DNA from 4 places in the Shewanella sp. BJSY2023SW007 genome. Region 1 is predicted to be linked to each of the others. Evidence: predicted binding sites of a transcription regulator. Region 1 holds the regulator's gene; each other region holds the start of a gene.
The links. The regulator sigma-54, encoded in region 1, starts transcription at its own class of promoters, with help from an activator protein. The targets are predictions, from matches to a motif close to GTTGGCACGNNNNTNGNNT.

Region 1 (4,336 bases):
TCTGGACACCATGATCATGACCTCAGATCGCGAGATCCTGATCGAAGGCAAAGACTTTAATATCAAGGGATCCGGCCTGTACGCCGATCTCAATGCTCAGCAAGTGAAGCTGACCAGTCAGGTGAAAGGAACCTATGAAACCAAGTAAGCTTTTTATCGGTGCCCTCTTGTGCATCACAAGCCTGTCGGCAGTGGCCATTGAAGAAGATCTGCGGCAAAAAGTACAGATCAGAGCCGCCAATCAGTTTGCCGATATCAAAAACAAGCGTGTGGTATACGGCGGGCCTGTCACAGTCACCCAGGGCAGTTTGAAACTGCTGGCCGATGAACTCACGGCTTACACAGAAGACAAGAGTGGCGAGCGGATCCTGGTGGCCAAGGGCTCACCCGCTACCTATACCCAGAAACTGGAAGACGGCCGTCTGGCCAGTGCCAAGGCCAAAGAGATCCACTACAACATAGACAGTCGTATCATGACCCTGCTGGGCCAGGCCAAAGTGGAACAGGACGGCAGCGAAGTGACCGCCGAGAAGATAGTCTACGACATCAACAAGCAACAGCTTGAAGCGGAAAGCAGCGGCAAAGGCCAAGACAGGGTAACCACTGTTATCCAGCCGGAAAACTATCAGGATCTCAACAAGAAAGAACAGCAGCAGGAACCGCAATGACCAGCACCCTGACGGCACAAAACCTGGCAAAGAGTTACAAGAAGCGCAACGTAGTCAAAGACGTCAGCCTATCGGTCAACACCGGCCAAATCGTCGGGCTGCTGGGCCCCAACGGAGCTGGCAAGACCACCACCTTCTATATGGTGGTTGGGCTGGTACAAAGTGACAAGGGTCGTATCTTCATTGACGACGACGAGTTGACCTTGGATCCCATGCACCTGCGTGCCCGTAAAGGCATAGGCTATCTGCCACAGGAAGCCAGTATTTTCCGCAAGCTGTCGGTGCATGACAACATCATGGCCGTGCTGCAAACCCGCAAAGAACTCAACAGCGACGAGCGCGAGGAACAACTCGAACAGCTGCTGGAAGAATTCCACATTACCCACATACGTGACAGCCTGGGGATGTCCCTCTCCGGCGGTGAACGCCGCCGGGTGGAAATCGCCCGGGCATTGGCCGCCAATCCACAGTTCATTCTGCTGGATGAGCCGTTCGCCGGTGTGGATCCCATCTCAGTTATCGATATCAAGAAAATCATCGAACAGCTTAAGTCCCGCGGTTTGGGGGTGCTGATCACAGACCACAATGTTCGCGAAACGCTCGACGTTTGTGAGCGAGCCTACATTGTCAGCCATGGGCAGTTGATCGCCGAGGGCACACCCGCTGAAATCTTGGACAACCAGCAAGTGCGTGCTGTGTACTTAGGCGAACAATTCAGGCTATAGTTAGGATCATGTCATCCGGCGGCAATTCCGGGTATTATAGTTTGTTATTATTGAATTTTTTCCTTGAAAAATAACGAGTAGGGATTAGCGGTATAATGAAAGCGTCACTCCAGCTCAAACTAGGTCAACAGTTGACCATGACACCTCAGTTGCAGCAGGCCATTCGCCTACTGCAACTGTCGTCCCTTGAGCTGCAGCAGGAAATCCAGGAAGCCTTGGAAGCCAACCCTCTGTTGGAGATGGCCGAGGACAGCCAGGAGGAACAGATTGACGACAATCACAAGGAAAACGACGCCGGCGAACTGAGCGCCAAGCAGGAAGATGGTTCCACAGTAGAAACCTCAGAGGCATTGAACAATGAGTCTATGCCGGATGAATTGCCTATGGATACCACCTGGGATGAAGTCTTTACCGCCGCCAGCGCCTCAGGGCCAGCCATGGGCCGTGAAGATGATATGCCCTTTCAGGGGGAAACCAGCGAAGGTCTCTATGAACACCTGGAATGGCAGAAGAACCTGACCCCGTTTTCCGATACCGACGACGCTATTGCCACCGCCATCATAGATGCCATCGACGAGCAGGGCTATCTGACCCAGAGCACAGAGGAGATCCTCGAAGCCATGGGTAACCCTGAGATTGAGCTCGATGAAGTCGAAGCGGTACTCAAGCGGATCCAGCACTTCGACCCTGTCGGCATCGCCTCCAGAGATCTGCGCGAATGTCTGCTGATCCAGTTGCAACAGTTCAACGCCGACACCCCGCATCTGGCCGATGCCCGCTTGTTGATCGACGAGCATCTGGATCTCATCGCTACCCGCGACTTTCGCACCCTGATGCGCAAGACCAAGCTCAAGGAAGATCAACTGCGTGACGCCATCAACCTTATTCAGAGCCTCAATCCCCGCCCCGGTTTGCTGGTGCAGCCGATGGACGAGGAATATGTGATCCCGGATGTCAGCGTCTGGAAGAAGAACGGTCGCTGGGTGGTAGAGCTCAATCCGGACTGTATGCCCAAACTCGGGATCAACCAACAGTATGCTGCCATGGCCCGCAGCGCCCGCAGTCAATCAGACAGCCAGTTTATTCGTGGTCATCTTCAGGAAGCCAAATGGTTTATCAAGAGCCTGGAGAGCCGCAACGACACCCTGCTCAAGGTGGCCAACTGCATAGTGCAGTTCCAGCAGGGATTTTTCGAATATGGTGAAGAGGCCATGAAACCCATGGTACTCAACGATATCGCCGAGGCGGTCGAGATGCATGAATCGACCATCTCCAGGGTCACCACTCAAAAGTATATGCATACCCCCAGGGGAATATTTGAATTGAAGTACTTCTTCTCCAGCCATGTCGGTACCGAAGATGGCGGAGAATGCTCTTCCACGGCGATCAGGGCTTTTATCAAGAAGCTCGTGGCGGCGGAAAACCAGAAGAAACCTTTGAGCGACAGCAAAATGGCACAACTTCTGGCAGAACAGGGAATCAACGTTGCAAGACGCACCATAGCCAAGTATCGCGAGGCTATGATGATACCACCGTCGAACCAGCGTAAGAGTTTATAAATCCACAGTTGGAAATTGGAGGAATCTTTCTATGCAAATCAACCTGACAGGACATCATATCGAGATCACCGACTCACTGCGTGACTATGTGGAAAGTAAGTTTTCGAAACTTGAACGCCATTTCGAACAGATCAATAATGTGCACGTTGTGCTCAATGTACAAAAACTGCAACAGATTGCCGAAGCCAAGATCAACCTCACAGGCGGCGAAGTCTATGCAACTTCTGAACATGCCGACATGTATGCCGCCATCGACGTTCTGATTGATAAATTGGATCGTCAGGTCATTAAACACAAAGAAAAGCTGACAAAACACTAACGATGGAACTGAGTACCATCCTGCGGCCGGAGTGCACTACCTGTGCCACTCCGGGCAGTAAGAAAAAGGTACTGGAGCTAATTAGCGATCTCGCCAGCGCCCAGTACCCCACCCTTTCCTCTCAAGCGATTTTTGAAAGCCTTTTGGCCCGCGAAAAGATGGGGAGCACAGGTATAGGTAATGGTATTGCGATTCCGCATGGCCGGCTGCCTGATATCACAGAGCCGATTGCCGTGCTGGTCAAATGCGAAGAGCCTATCGCCTTCGATGCCATAGACAACCAACCGGTGGACATACTATTCGCTCTTCTGGTGCCCGCAGATCAATGCCAGCAACATCTGAGTACCCTGTCTGCCATGGCTGAAAAGCTCAGCGATAAGGCAATACTCAAGCAGTTGCGTAAATCCCGCGATGAAACAGAACTCTATCAGGTGATCACAGGATGAAACTCGCGATAGTCTCAGGCCGCTCCGGTTCCGGAAAATCCGTTGCCCTCAGGGTACTCGAAGACCTGGGTTACTACTGTGTGGATAATCTGCCCCTGCCCATGATAGGCAGCCTGCTGGAAAACCTCCGCGGCAGCAATGATCTGGTCGCCATCAGCATAGATGTGCGCAACATGCCGGATCAGGAAAAGGTGCTGGAAAAACAGTTGGCGGCGCTGCCGGAAAACACCCAACTGACCAGCTTCTTCCTCAACGCCTCCGATAAAGTACTCCTAAAACGCTACAGCGAAACCCGCAGACTACACCCTCTATCCAAAAGCACTGTCTCGCTGCAGGATGCCATCAAGCACGAAGGTAAACTGCTGGAGCCCATGTCGAAACTGGTGGATCACTACATAGATACTTCGGCACTGAATATCTATGAACTCAGTGACAAAGTGCGAGAAATTCTGCTGGGCAGCGTCGACAAAGAGTTGGTGATCAACTTCGAATCATTCGGCTTCAAGCACGGCATGCCCCAGGAAGCCGACTTCATGTTTGATGTGCGCTTTCTGCCCAACCCCCACTGGGAACCGGCGCTCAGGCCGCTGACCGGGCTGGATGAACCGGTGCAGGAATT
Region 2 (4,336 bases), on a different contig from region 1:
ACGCTTGCCGATGAACAAACTGCCGCGATAAACGATAAGACAGAGACTGCAAGCCAAGAGGGCGAACAGCCCAGCGAAGGAGACACTCATGATGCAGCAGCGCCGAAGCCAACTGCTGAGTGAACTCAAACACTTGGCTGAAAAGCAGGCGCCGTTTCAAGCGGTTGCCAGCGGCCAGTTGGTGCGGGTGGTTGGCCTGACGCTGGAAGCCAGTGGTTGCCGGGCGCCGGTTGGTAGTCTCTGCGCCATAGATACTATGGCGGGTAAGCTTATTGCCGAGGTGATAGGTTTTGACGATGAGCTGCTGTATTTGATGCCGGTGGAAGAACTCAGGGGCGTGCTGCCCGGCGCCAAAGTGATGCCGCTCGGTGAGCAAACCGGGCTCAGTGTTGGTTTGAGTCTTCTTGGTCGGGTGCTGGACGGCAACGGCCAGCCGCTTGATGGTATGGGCGCCCTGCACACAGACGAACAAGCCTCGCGCCACAGCCCGGCAATCAACCCCTTGGCCAGACGGGCGATTACCGAACCGCTCGATGTAGGCGTCAGAGCCATCAACGCCATGCTTACCGTGGGCAAGGGCCAACGTATGGGGCTCTTTGCCGGCTCCGGCGTGGGTAAGAGTGTGCTCCTTGGCATGATGACCCGCGGCACCACGGCCGATATTATTGTGGTTGGCCTGGTGGGGGAGCGTGGCCGGGAGGTGAAAGAGTTTATCGAAGAGATCCTGGGCGCCGAGGGGCGGGCCCGCTCTGTGGTCATAGCCGCCCCGGCCGATACCTCCCCCTTGATGCGCCTTCGCGCCTGCGAAACCTCGACTCGGATAGCCGAGTATTTTCGCGATCTCGGCTATGATGTTCTGCTGTTGATGGATAGCCTGACCCGTTACGCCCAGGCGCAGCGGGAAATCGCCCTGGCGGTCGGTGAGCCGCCGGCAACCAAGGGGTATCCGCCTTCGGTATTTGCCAAGTTGCCCCGTTTGGTGGAGCGCGCCGGTAATGGCGGTGAAGGGCAGGGCTCGATCACTGCCTTCTATACTGTGCTTACCGAAGGGGACGATCAGCAAGATCCCATTGCCGATGCCTCGCGGGCTATTTTGGATGGTCACATAGTGTTGTCACGGGCCTTGGCCGACTCTGGGCATTATCCGGCGATAGATATTGAAGCTTCCATCAGTCGGGTGGCACCTATGGTGATAAGCGAGGGGCACCTGGAAGCGATGCGACGCGTCAAGCAGGTTTATTCGCTCTACCAGCAAAACCGGGATCTGATCTCCATCGGTGCCTATTCCCAAGGCTCGGATCCGCGTATCGATAACGCCATACGCCTGCAACCCGCCATGAACGCCTTTTTGCGGCAGGGGATGCGCGATGCCATCAGTTTCAGCGATTGCCAGCAGATGTTGGGGCAGCTTGCCGCCCAATGTAAGGTGTAATGCTATTGAGTGCGGGAGTTTGCGTGCTCGACAAAAATGCAGTGACAATAGGGGAGCCTGATCTCAATAGAGCGCCGGGTTAAGGCCCGCAAGGCAGGCAATTTTAAGGAATAGTATTACAGATGGCGAAACCCGATCCTTTGCACACTGTGTTGAAATTGGCGGTCGAAGCCGAAGAGCAGGCGGCACTGCAGCTTAAAGCTGCGCAAATGGAATGCCAGAGGCGTAAGTCTCAGTTGCAGGCGCTGCAGGAATACCGTCTCGACTATATGAAGCAACTCGATGCTCAGCAGGGGCAGAGCATTGGCGCCTCCTATTACCAGCAGTTTCATCGATTTGTGCGTCAGGTAGATGATGCCATAGGGCAACAACTTGCTGTGGTCGCCGAGGCCGATAAGCAGCGGGGCTATCGGCAGCAACATTGGCTGGAGAAGCAGCAAAAGCGCAAGGCGGTGGAGATGTTGCTGGAGAAAAAAGCTCTGCAGGCCGAAGCCAAAGCTGCCAAACAGGAGCAGAAACTGATCGATGAGTTTGCTTCCCAGCATTTTTTCCGTCGTAAGCTCAAGCATTGAGCCCATTCCGACATCCATTCCCGGACAATTCCTTGAGAATTCATTCTATATTTTTTGTTGGCGTGAATTTTGCTTTGTTTGAGACAGAGACATTAATTCTGACTCGGCCTATCTTTATCATTGAGGGCCTAGGTGCTGGAGGAAGGCATGCAGCAGTTATCCAATATCCTGTTCGGCAATGCAGGCAGCAAGGGAGTGGCCGCTACAGATGCGCTGCAATCAACTGATAACGAAGCTTTTTCTGCTGCTTATCAAGAGGCGCAGACTAAATTCTCATTCGACTCGCAAGGCGTTAAGCCGACATTTCCCGGCGGCAGTCTTGACAGTGAAAACTTCCATGCAAAGCAGGCTGTCGATGTCTCGCTCATTTTGGGGCAGATAGCCATGGGCAAGAACTTGCCGTCTGAAGACGGCACTATGGTCAACACTATGGCCACCAATATGGCCACCGAAGTCGATGAGCAAAGTCTGCTAACACAGATTGCCGCACTTACCGGGCTCAAGGAAGATGAGATCAAGGCCATGTCTCCCGAAGAACAGATACAGCTCCTGGAAAACCTTAAACAGAGTGGTGTCGAGCTTGGCATGTTAGCGACAGATAGCCTGGAAGGCGTAGAATTGATTACCGCTGACGAAAGCGACGAGAGTGAACAAGACAGCGCCCAATTGGCCGCTGCTGATGAGAAAGCGGCAAATAAAGGCGATAGCAAAGCCGAGGATGAAACCATAGATGCTCCTTTACTGGCTCTTGACAAGACGGCTGCAACGGCGGACAAGGCCAGGTCTCAGCAAGGCGAGCGACAAATGGGTTGGGCGGATGCTGATAAGTCAGTGCGTAAGGCGGCGACTCAGGATGGTATGGCTGCTGTGGCTCGTGAAGCAGTGCTTAATGCCGCTGAGGAAAAGAGTGACAAGATCTTGGCGCAAAGCGCAATTGCCGATAAGGCCAAGACAGATACTGCCGGCAAGTTGGACGCTGCGGTGGCCGCGGCGGCAACGTCTGTTGGCGCTGACGGCAAGAGTGACAAAGCTACGGCCAAGGATGTTCTGGCAGGCGTGCTGAAGGCGGAGGCGAAAAGTGTGCAGAGCGCTGCCGAGGTACGAAGCCCTGTGAGTGACGCCATACATCAGGCGCTCAAGGGCGATGCGGCATCAACCCAGACAGATATCAGTCCATTTCAGCAACAGCTGCATCAACAAGGATTACAGCCTCTCCAAAGGGGAGAGATGGCCCAATATCAACTGTCATTGAGGCAGGGGATGGAGCAATCACTGCAAACCGCCGATATGGTGCAGCGTTTTGCCCCCGTGATGCGGCAACAGTTGATTGCCATGGTCAGTAATGGTGTGCAACAGGCTGAAATTCGTCTCGACCCACCTGAGCTTGGTGCCATGATGGTCAGGGTTCAGGTGCATGGTGATCAGACTCAGGTGCAGTTCCATGTCACTCAAACTCAAACCCGGGACATGCTGGAGCAGGCCATGCCCAGGTTGAGAGAAATGCTGCAGGAGCAGGGAATGAACCTGGCCGATAGTCATATTTCCCAAGGGGGGCGTGAGCAAGGTGAGCAGCAAGGTGGCAATGGCGGTGCTTTTGCCCAGGAGACTGCCAACGGTGAAATTTCCGCCGAAGAAACGGTACAAAGCACAAATCACACAACAAGTTATGGCTCGGGTATAGATTATTACGCCTGAGCAGGTAACCTATAGGGATGGCATTTTTCCGCGGGCAGTGCGGTTGATTAAGGGATAGGAAAGAGGATGGCAGAGCAAGAAGAGCTTGAGCTGCAAGAGGCGCAGGCGCCTAAAAGTAAAAAGAAACTCTTTATCTTCGGTGGCATAGGTCTGGTGGTGTTGCTGCTGATTGGCGCTGGCTTGTGGTTTTTCCTGGGAGGCTCAGATGATTCTGTGAACGATGCGGCCAAGGGTGAGCAGGAAACCGAAGTCACTCAGGTCAACGACAGCAGGGAAGCCTTCTATGTCGCTATGCCCAGGCCGTTTCTGTTTAATTTGCCGGGAGCCAATCGCTCCAGGCTGGTGGAGATCAAGGTGCAGCTTATGGTGCGGGGCAGTGATGACGATGTCACTATCAGGAAGCATGTTCCATTGATTGAAGATGCACTGCTGACTACCTTCAGTGGTGCCGATGTCGAAAAGCTCAGCAGCCAGGCGGGTAAGGATGAGCTCAGGCAGTTGGCGCTGCTCAATGTGCAAAACACGCTGCAACCGGTGACAGGCCGAAAAGTGGTTGAAAAAGTGCTGTTTACCGGCTTTGTGATGCAGTAACAGGGACAAGAGGCGAAGGCAATATCGTGAGTGATTTATTAAGCCA
Region 3 (4,336 bases), on a different contig from region 1:
GCTCGCCCCATCTCGCTCCAGGCCGCTTAAGTAAATCCGTTCAGTTAACAATTCCTGAGTTTAATTGAAATGTCACACAGCTGTGGTGAACTCTGTGCTGCGGCGATGGTCTGATGTTCTACTGACACCCGGAGTGTCTTTTTGCACTTCAGTCTGTCGGGGGCTTGATAAAGGCTGACAAACTGGGTACATTCAATAGTCAACCAACGCATCTTTCGCAATAAATGCTAAGGATTTTCTATAGTTAAGATTGTATACGCCAATATCGGCGCTAACAGAAAATAAGGAGTGTGGCCTATGTCATACAAAGTAAACGGACATGAAATCGCAGTAAGTTTTCCTGTAGATTCAATTTCCATCAACAAAAACTCAATCGCCTTTACCGACAGCAAAGGCAAGAAGAAGCAAACCTTCTCAAAGCGTACAGAAACCCTCAAGTTTATGAAGTGGTTGCTGAGCGCCAATAAGTAAGACTGTCGAAATACCCACTCGATACCCCTATCCTCTCACTGTATCGAGCGCTCAGGCAGATTGGACTGTTATCCAGCAGCAATCGGGTAGAACATCACATTTGGTCAAGGCCTTTTCCCGTGATCCCGGGAAGCAGCCTGACCAAATGGCGATAAACAGGTAAATCAAGCGCCAGATCATTATCCAAGCCTTCCACTTGAATTAAGCTGATGCTTAACAAACTTATCTGTCGGTGTTGTCTTGAATCAATCCATCACAGCCACTAAAAGCAGAGCGACTAAACCCGGCTCCATTAAACCAAATACCACGGAAGCGATGCGCTCATTGCTGAACGAGATCCGGCGCTGTATTCCGCTAAATTTGCCGGAAGCCAGCCTATGCGGCGGGAAATGCCTGGGTTGCTCCAAGAAAATGCTGGAGATGTTGGACACCGAGGTATGCTTTTGGGAATCCCGTCTCGATGACGAGGTGCCTGGGCTTGCCGATCTCAAATCCTTGCAACGCTTGGCTGAGCGCACTCATAAGATCCTCAAGCGTAACCAGCTGGTCTGAATCAGCCGTATTTACGCCTGTATCTGGGAAGCATGGACTCATTGCCAAGGAGCCCCCCCTGATGCAGATACAATACCTGGCTGCGGCCCTCACGTCGCAAGAAGTCGAGCAACACTTGCCAGCCGAGCGGATCGTACAAAAGCTCAAAGCGGATACCGCTTTGCTCCAGCTCTTGCCAAAGTTGGTAAAACTCGGGGTAACACTTGCCAAAATGATACTTACGCTCGGGTGTAACAATAGTTGGATGCAATGCCTCATCGGGCGATAACTCAAGCAACTGGGTCTTGAGGTAACTGTCTCCGCCGACCACGGCGCAGGTCAGCACTTCAATATCAGCCTGTTGCTCACAAAAATACTTCTGTAGAAACAGTGCCGTTGTACCAGTCCCCGATGGCAGAAACAGTTTGAGATTAGCGATAGCCTGTTGCTGCTGCCACTGTAAAATCTCGGCGCCCAACTGAGCCACGCCGTATTCGGCATAACTACAGCGGCCCCCTTCGGGAACAAACAGGCTGTGCTCACACTCAGGCACAATATGCTGCCTGACAAAGTCCTCCAGGGTCATGCCGGTCATCAACTCGGCCTTGGGCGTATTCTTTACGGCAATCACCCGTGCGCCCAATTCCAACGCGGCGCGATAGTTACCCAGGGGTTGCTGCTGCAACCATTCCGGCAGGTGATCCACATAAAAGTCCAGCTGCCAACCTTTGAGTTCGGCAAGCGCCGCCATAGAGTAGAGTGAGTTGGCCTGGGCCGAGCCATAACCTATCAGGCGCTTGATACCGGGAAAGTCGTGGTCGAGGAAATAACGGAACTTGCGCGCCTTATTACCACTGAAACTGGGATGAAGCAGATCATCGCGCTTGATAAACAGCTGATGGCCTCGAAACTCAAAGGCTTGAACCGGGGTTTTATCCAGTTTGAAATCGGCTAAAGACATGGCAGTGGCGATATATTTCAAGGCTAAGGTGTGTAAAGGATGGCTATTGTATGTGTTTGCCGCCAAGGAGGACAGGATTCAGGCCACAAATCCTCACAGGCACCAGTTGGCTTTATGCCAACCAAGTGATGGCTTGGAGGCTAATCCATTGCGGCTCCCCTCCGTGATGATTATCGCTACTTATTGGTATAAATCACCAATCGCCGCCATCCGCCTAGGCTCATAAATAGCAATATCCAATATTATTCAACAGGTTATAATTATGGCACGCTTCTGGCTATTACTCGAAATATCCCCAAGCTTTACAGCAAAACTGTGCGGCTGATCCGCCATTTAAAGGAGCACTCAATGGCTATTTTGCGTCTTATTTTTAATATTGCCTGGTTTATTCTTGGCGGCTTTGTCATGGGACTAGCCTGGTGGTTTGTCGGCTTGCTCTGTTTTATCAGTATCATAGGTATCCCATTCGGCCGCGCCTGCTTTGTCATAGGTGAACTGGCATTCTGGCCCTTCGGTCAAGAACATATCAGCCGCGAAAGGCTCTCTGGCCGCGAAGACTTAGGCACCGGCGCCCTGGGTATGGTCGGCAACATCATCTGGTTCCTGCTGTTCGGAATTTGGCTGGCGATAGGCCATCTGACCCACGCCCTGGCCTGCTTTGTCACCATCATAGGCATACCTTTTGGCATTCAGCACCTGAAACTGGCCTTGCTCTCTTTAACGCCCATAGGCAAGACAGTGGTCGCCTCTCATTAATCACAAAGCCCAGGTCGGATATCTGCTTCGATTTCGACCTGGGCTCCGGCTTTACCCAAGCAAGTCTAAGACGTTTGTCGACTCAAGCGCTGCACCAACTCCAACAATAACTCAGGCCTATCCAGCGCCACATCATGGCCGCAGCGGCAAAAAGGAACCGGCTTTTGCCGATATTTACCTGCCAGGCGAACGCTGCACTTGGGCGAAACCAGGCGGTCATCACAGCCATAAACAATGGTCGCCGGCACCCACAGCTTAGCTGGAGAGCGAAAGCGGGCCGAGGCAACAATTTGTCGCAGGCCATTGGCGAGTGTGGTTTTGGCCTCAAGCGCCAGTTGGCTCCAGTGACGGCACAGAGGCTTGTCTTTGGCATGGGCAAGGCTGGTAAGCGCAAGAATCGTCGCCTCGCGCCATTGAATGCCCTCGCCTTTGACTCTGGAGCACAGGGCGTGTAGCAGGGCTTGCAGCCGAAATCTCTGATACCAAGGCGAAAGATCGGCGGCGCTGCTGTTGAGCAATAACAGCCCCTCAATCTGAAATTCCTTTTGGCAGCCGACTTCAGCGTCATTTTTCCCGGCAAGTGCCATGGCCACCATAGCGCCCATGGAGATAGCCAATATTCGGCATTTACCCACCTTGCGTCGCAGCAGTTCATCTGCAACAAAGTCGGCATAATCCTGAATAGCCCAGGGGCTGGTATCCGACACCCTATCGCCATTTCCAGGCAGATCGATGAGCTCCACCCTAAACCCCGCCGCCAGGAGATTATCGGCAAAGGCTTGCCAATGACGTTTATCCCGCATCAAGCCGCGGATCAACACCCAGGTTTGCTGCTCAGTCATGACTTGGTTTCTCCGCCGCTTGTGGATACCAAAAGTTTCGTGCCTGATAATCCAGGTGATGCCGATGAAGTTCAGGCAGTTGCTCCAGTACCTGAGCATACCCCACATCGAGCAAAAACTGCATCAGGGTAAAGTGGCGCCGTAAAATACGCTGCAGCCTGTGCTGCTTTTGAGGATTGAAATAACCGGAGAAACGCAGCAATTGTCTGGGGTTCTTTTTGACCCAGGCCCAGGAGCCCATTTCCAGCGTTAGGGGCAGGAAAGGCACTTTGGGGTTACTACTGACCAAATAATCCCAAATATCACCGTGGGTGCGATAGAAGCGGCTTTGGGGCGCAATATGATAGTGACAATGATGGGGGTAGCTCATTTCGAACAACTGCTTTAAATGATACACCTCCCCCAAGCGGGCAAAAAGCGTATCCTTACAGGCAAAGGGAAACCAGATATGGTCCACCAGGCCAAAACCTGAGTGGGCATCAAGCACAATCAAGCTGCTGCCGCGCGCCATAAGTTCATTACTGTAGTCAATTATCGCCCGGGTCTCGACTTCCAATTGATTGCTACGGCCCCGATACCAGGGAAGATGGCGGGAAAGCCGTTGACCGCCGACCATAAAAGTCACTGAGCCGCGGGCATCTATGGGAGCATTGCGCATCAAATCGACCCCATTGCCATTGGCGCGGGTTCCCCGGATAAGGCCGATGGGATTCAACACAGGTACAAACGCCAGCCGTATCTGGGTTAGCATCAGCTGCAGATGTTTATCCCAACT
Region 4 (4,336 bases), on a different contig from region 1:
CTTGCTGGAGATGCCGAAAACGGCTTAGAGTTTGGGCTTGAGTGTTTTCTGGAACCAGTCTTTCAGCATTCTTTCTTCATAGCGGAAGCTGTCACTGTTGATTCTGTCTACATGGTCGAGAAACTGCATATCGGTCAGCTTTTCATCGCCGGCAATGACTAGCTGATCGCCTTCCATCAAGCGATAACTGAAGCTGATCTTAGGCGGATAGACGTTCTTGACTACGCGTATATCGTTGGCGGTAGCGCCAAAGGTAGGCCGCACATCACCGGCCAAATCCACATCTGTGACTGTCAGTTCCAGCTTTTGGTTATCTTTTAGAGATGAGGAAACATCTTTATCCAAGGCTTTGGTCAAAGTATCAAACAGACGTTTTTCATACCGGGATTGCAGCTCACCGGCAGACTTGATATCCCGAAAATCCTTGGGTGACTGCCACTCTATTTTCACCTTACCCGATTCAGTAACCGGGTTTTCATCGGCCTTATCGGCCGCCAGCACCGAGCCAGAGGCCAGGGCACTTACAAGTAACAGATGTCTGATTTTCATATCAGCCTCCTTTGGGAGCGATTGTCAGTATGCTTTTGCTTCGAACTCAGAGTATAAAATTTAACCTGAATCCGGGCTTAACGCAAAACTAATATGAGAATAGCATTGTGTTATAAGTAGCTATTTTAATGTAGTATTTTTCGCAATACACCATCCAAAAAGATTAACCTGAGTATCAATTTGTAGCAGCAACAACAAACTTTCAAACAATGCGGCTTGAGTCAGGCCCGAGGAAGTAATCTAATAAACCAAAAACCGAGCCATAACAGGAGCACCAGTGAAACTCTCACCGCCTTTGCTGATTACCTTGGGACTATTTACCGCTCTGGGAATTGTTCTTATCGCCATCAATCAGGATGCCAAACCCAAGGGGCCGGAAACCTGGAGTGCCTTCATTTATACCCATGGCTTTGATTCGGGGCGTTATATCAAAGAGGACGATTTTGGTGATTATGCCAGCTGTAAGGCGTTTGCTACCGAGAAGTCCCAGGCCGCAGAGGGGGCACCTTGGGAGTGTGGCAGCTATTGCCGCTTCGACTCCCGCCGTCAGGGCTTTCAGTGTGAACAGATGCGCAACGACTAAGCCTGCTTAGAAAGGAAAACGGGCACAGAGCTTGGGGTACAGTTTACGCAGAGCCTTGGGCTGATCGTTGAAACGCTTACCCTTGGGCTGACTCAGCCCCGAAGGCACAAACGGTAACTCTTTCCCGGTACGAGTCTCGTATAACTGGCCGGCCAACAGATCTATTTCCTCAACAAAAGGATAGGCATAACCATTCAATTGTGGCCAAACTTCCAGCTCCCCTAACGAATCCGCTGCATTGCAGGCCGCCTGATAACGCTCCTTTCCCAGAGTCACCAGGAAATTGCGAAACTCGGCAAAGCCATAATCTGAATCGATTCCGGCGATGATGTAAGCAGCGCCCCAAAGATCCCAGCTGTAGCTCAGCCGGAGCTGCCGGGCAAAGTGTTTATCAAACTCTGCCAGTTCATCATCGCTCAAGCTTTGCAGTTTTTCGGTCAAACGCGCCTGGAGTTGCTGTTGGTCCTGATCGGGATAGTCGCGGCTGACCAGCTCCCAGAACTGCTCTTCTGTCATTGAGTGTTATCCTGCCAAAAATGTCAGCGCTCATTTTACCGGAAAAAGCGATTAAAATCCGGCTGGACTCACTCCAGGGCTTTCCATAGACTTAGGCCAATTTCTCACAGGAGTCATTTATGTCCATTTCAAGACCAATACCCTTGGTACTACTTTGCATCCTCTATCTGGTACTGGCCGGGGTAGCACTGTGGCGCACCATCAGTACGGGGGCAATAGATCTATTTACCTTGGGAGTCATCCCAGTATTGGTGGGCATAGTGTTACGTACAAGTTGGTCGCTGTGGGCACTGCGTATCTATCTCTTTATCCAGACTCTGGGGCTGCTGGCATTGGCCGCTACTGCACTGATGGCACTGCAGATAACACCTGAAGATGTCAAACTTGAGCTGGCTGGGCGCAATATCCCCTTGCTGCCGCTGGCGGCTGTGTTGTTGGCCTTACTGTTATTCCAGTATTGGGTGGCTTTTTCCGCCAACACAAAATGCTTTTTGCAACAGGAAAAATCTGACTAGATCGCACTGAATTTAAGGAAATCGGCGCCCAGCTCACAAATTTGTATAATTTTGGTTAAAAAATAACAAATAAAGCTCAAGAAGCCCGCTGAAAGGCCTTTTCAAGCCAAAAACCTTATGGCATGTTAGATGGGCAATAATAATTCAATCGACGGAAAGAAGAGACGCTCCAGATGAACAAAACTGAACTGATCGCAAAAATGGCAGAACATGCAAACCTGTCCAAAGCAGAAGCTGCCCGCGCCCTCAAGTCGTTCGAAGTAGCAGTGACTGATGCCATGAAAGAAGGATCTAAAATCTCCATCGTAGGCTTTGGTTCTTTCGAAACCTCAACCCGCGCGGCCCGCACTGGCCGTAATCCGCAAACCGGTAAAGAGATCCAGATCCCTGCCGCTACGATTCCCAAGTTCAAGGCCGGTAAGGCACTGCGTGACAGCGTCAACTAAGCCGCTTTTCACGGATGAAAGCGCCTCATAATGAGGCGTTTTTTATTGCCTGTCGTGCCCAACACTCAACTGCACAAAAAAAGGGCAAAACGCCCCATTTAAACGCAACATTTCATTAACCTCCTTTATATTCAAAAGCTAACCACATGTATTTAATGCCTATTTAAACTTGGCACAAGATTCGCTCATTCCGCACAGACAATAACGAGTGTCTGCGCCGGTCGCTATTACCGGTTTCGGAATCCAAACCATTGAGGGGATGAGAATGAAACACACCAAGTTTTCAATGTCAGTTATCGCAGGTCTGTTGTTGCTGGCCGGCGAAGCCCAGGCGACTGTATCAGGGAATATAGGAGCCACCTCCAACTATCTGTGGCGTGGGGTTACCCAGACGGATGACTCTGTCGCCGTTCAAGGTGGTATAGACTATAGCCACGATACAGGCTTTTACCTGGGCACCTGGGCCTCCAATGTCGACTTTGGTGATGACACCAGTTACGAGCTCGATTTTTACGGCGGTTACTCCGGCAGCATAGGCGAAGACTTTGGCTATGACATCGGCTATCTTTACTATGGCTACCCGGATGCCGAAGGCGATATCGACTTTGGTGAGCTGGCGCTGACTCTCAGCTGGAAGTGGTTTGAGCTGGGTTATGCCAAAGTGGTTAACGCTGGTGATGATGTAGCCAAAGCGCCGCTGGATAATAAGGATTTAAGCTATATCCACGCAGGTTTCAGTTATCCCCTCACGGAAACCGTGACGCTGACGGCACACTATGGTTATTCAGACGGTGATGTGGTGCAGAGCTGGTTTGGAGTTTCCGACTACGCCGACTACCATCTGGCCATCAGCAAGGAGACAGGAATAGGCTCTGTCTCCTTTATGGTGGCCGATACGGATCGGCCGAACGACGATGCCAAGATAGTGCTCAGCTATGTCTATGAGTTCGAATTCTAAGGATGGGAAAGCCCGAGGCGCAATCAGGCGATGACAGGTCGATTGCGTTTACGGGCGGCAACCATTTTTTCGATATGTTCCACTATCGGCTCGGCCACCTTGATACCTGTGGTCAACTCTATACCTTCAATACCCGGAGCTGAATTGACTTCAAGCACCAAGGCGCCACGCTCGGAGCGAAGAATATCCACCCCGGCCACAGCCAGCCCCATCGCCTTAACCGCATCAATGGCTGTCTTGCGCTCCTGAGGGGTAATCTTAATCTTCTCGGCGCTGCCGCCTAAATGCAGATTGGAGCGAAAATCGCCCTCCGGCCCCTGGCGTTTCATGGCCGCAACCACCTTATCACCCACCACAAAGCAGCGGATATCACTGCCGTTGGCTTCTTTGATATATTCCTGCACCAGAATGTTGGCCTTAAGCCCCAAAAAGGCTTCTATCACACTCTCGGCGGCCTTTTTGGTTTCTGCCAGCACCACACCTATTCCCTGGGTACCTTCCAAAAGCTTTATCACCAGCGGCGCCCCACCCACCATAGCGATAAGATCCGGAATATCATCCGGCTTGCTGGCAAAGCCTGTGACCGGCATGCCCACCCCTTTGCGGGACAGCAACTGCAGTGCCCGCAGCTTATCCCTTGAGCGGGCAATGGAGATGGAATCATTGGCGGCGTACACCCCCATCATCTCAAACTGGCGAACCAGGGCGCAGCCATAAAAAGTCACACTGGCATGGATCCTCGGGATAATGGCATCAAAACCGGCAAGCT

Region 2: a site for sigma-54 is predicted at 2,061-2,079, ahead of ACMHXE_RS14175 (flagellar hook-length control protein FliK). Genes of this name have one in related genera too.
Region 3: a site for sigma-54 is predicted at 2,225-2,243, ahead of ACMHXE_RS02375 (YccF domain-containing protein). Genes of this name have one in related genera too.
Region 4: a site for sigma-54 is predicted at 2,778-2,796, ahead of ACMHXE_RS01290 (TorF family putative porin). Genes of this name have one in related genera too.

Annotation. Positions count from the first base shown of each region.
Region 1 is NZ_JBKORL010000105.1:13,864-18,199, reverse strand. Features, by position in the region: gene lptC (LPS export ABC transporter periplasmic protein LptC) at 1-148, shown strand, start outside; gene lptA (lipopolysaccharide transport periplasmic protein LptA) at 135-668, shown strand; gene lptB (LPS export ABC transporter ATP-binding protein) at 665-1,393, shown strand; gene ACMHXE_RS18850 (RNA polymerase factor sigma-54) at 1,489-2,952, shown strand; gene hpf (ribosome hibernation promoting factor) at 2,984-3,271, shown strand; gene ptsN (PTS IIA-like nitrogen regulatory protein PtsN) at 3,274-3,717, shown strand; gene rapZ (RNase adapter RapZ) at 3,714-4,336, shown strand, end outside.
Region 2 is NZ_JBKORL010000084.1:12,208-16,543, forward strand. Features, by position in the region: gene fliH (flagellar assembly protein FliH) at 1-123, shown strand, start outside; gene fliI (flagellar protein export ATPase FliI) at 92-1,432, shown strand; gene fliJ (flagellar export protein FliJ) at 1,555-2,004, shown strand; gene ACMHXE_RS14175 (flagellar hook-length control protein FliK) at 2,152-3,699, shown strand; gene fliL (flagellar basal body-associated protein FliL) at 3,766-4,290, shown strand; gene fliM (flagellar motor switch protein FliM) at 4,317-4,336, shown strand, end outside.
Region 3 is NZ_JBKORL010000008.1:42,590-46,925, forward strand. Features, by position in the region: gene ACMHXE_RS02360 (hypothetical protein) at 298-471, shown strand; gene ACMHXE_RS02365 (hypothetical protein) at 787-1,023, shown strand; gene ACMHXE_RS02370 (1-aminocyclopropane-1-carboxylate deaminase/D-cysteine desulfhydrase) at 1,025-1,963, opposite strand; gene ACMHXE_RS02375 (YccF domain-containing protein) at 2,312-2,719, shown strand; gene ACMHXE_RS02380 (alpha/beta fold hydrolase) at 2,785-3,561, opposite strand; gene ACMHXE_RS02385 (M14 family zinc carboxypeptidase) at 3,554-4,336, opposite strand, start outside.
Region 4 is NZ_JBKORL010000005.1:12,784-17,119, reverse strand. Features, by position in the region: gene ACMHXE_RS01320 (GGDEF domain-containing protein) at 1-28, shown strand, start outside; gene ACMHXE_RS01315 (DUF3016 domain-containing protein) at 25-549, opposite strand; gene ACMHXE_RS01310 (hypothetical protein) at 827-1,132, shown strand; gene ACMHXE_RS01305 (DUF4240 domain-containing protein) at 1,139-1,648, opposite strand; gene ACMHXE_RS01300 (hypothetical protein) at 1,768-2,163, shown strand; gene ACMHXE_RS01295 (HU family DNA-binding protein) at 2,337-2,609, shown strand; gene ACMHXE_RS01290 (TorF family putative porin) at 2,875-3,567, shown strand; gene rimK (30S ribosomal protein S6--L-glutamate ligase) at 3,591-4,336, opposite strand, start outside.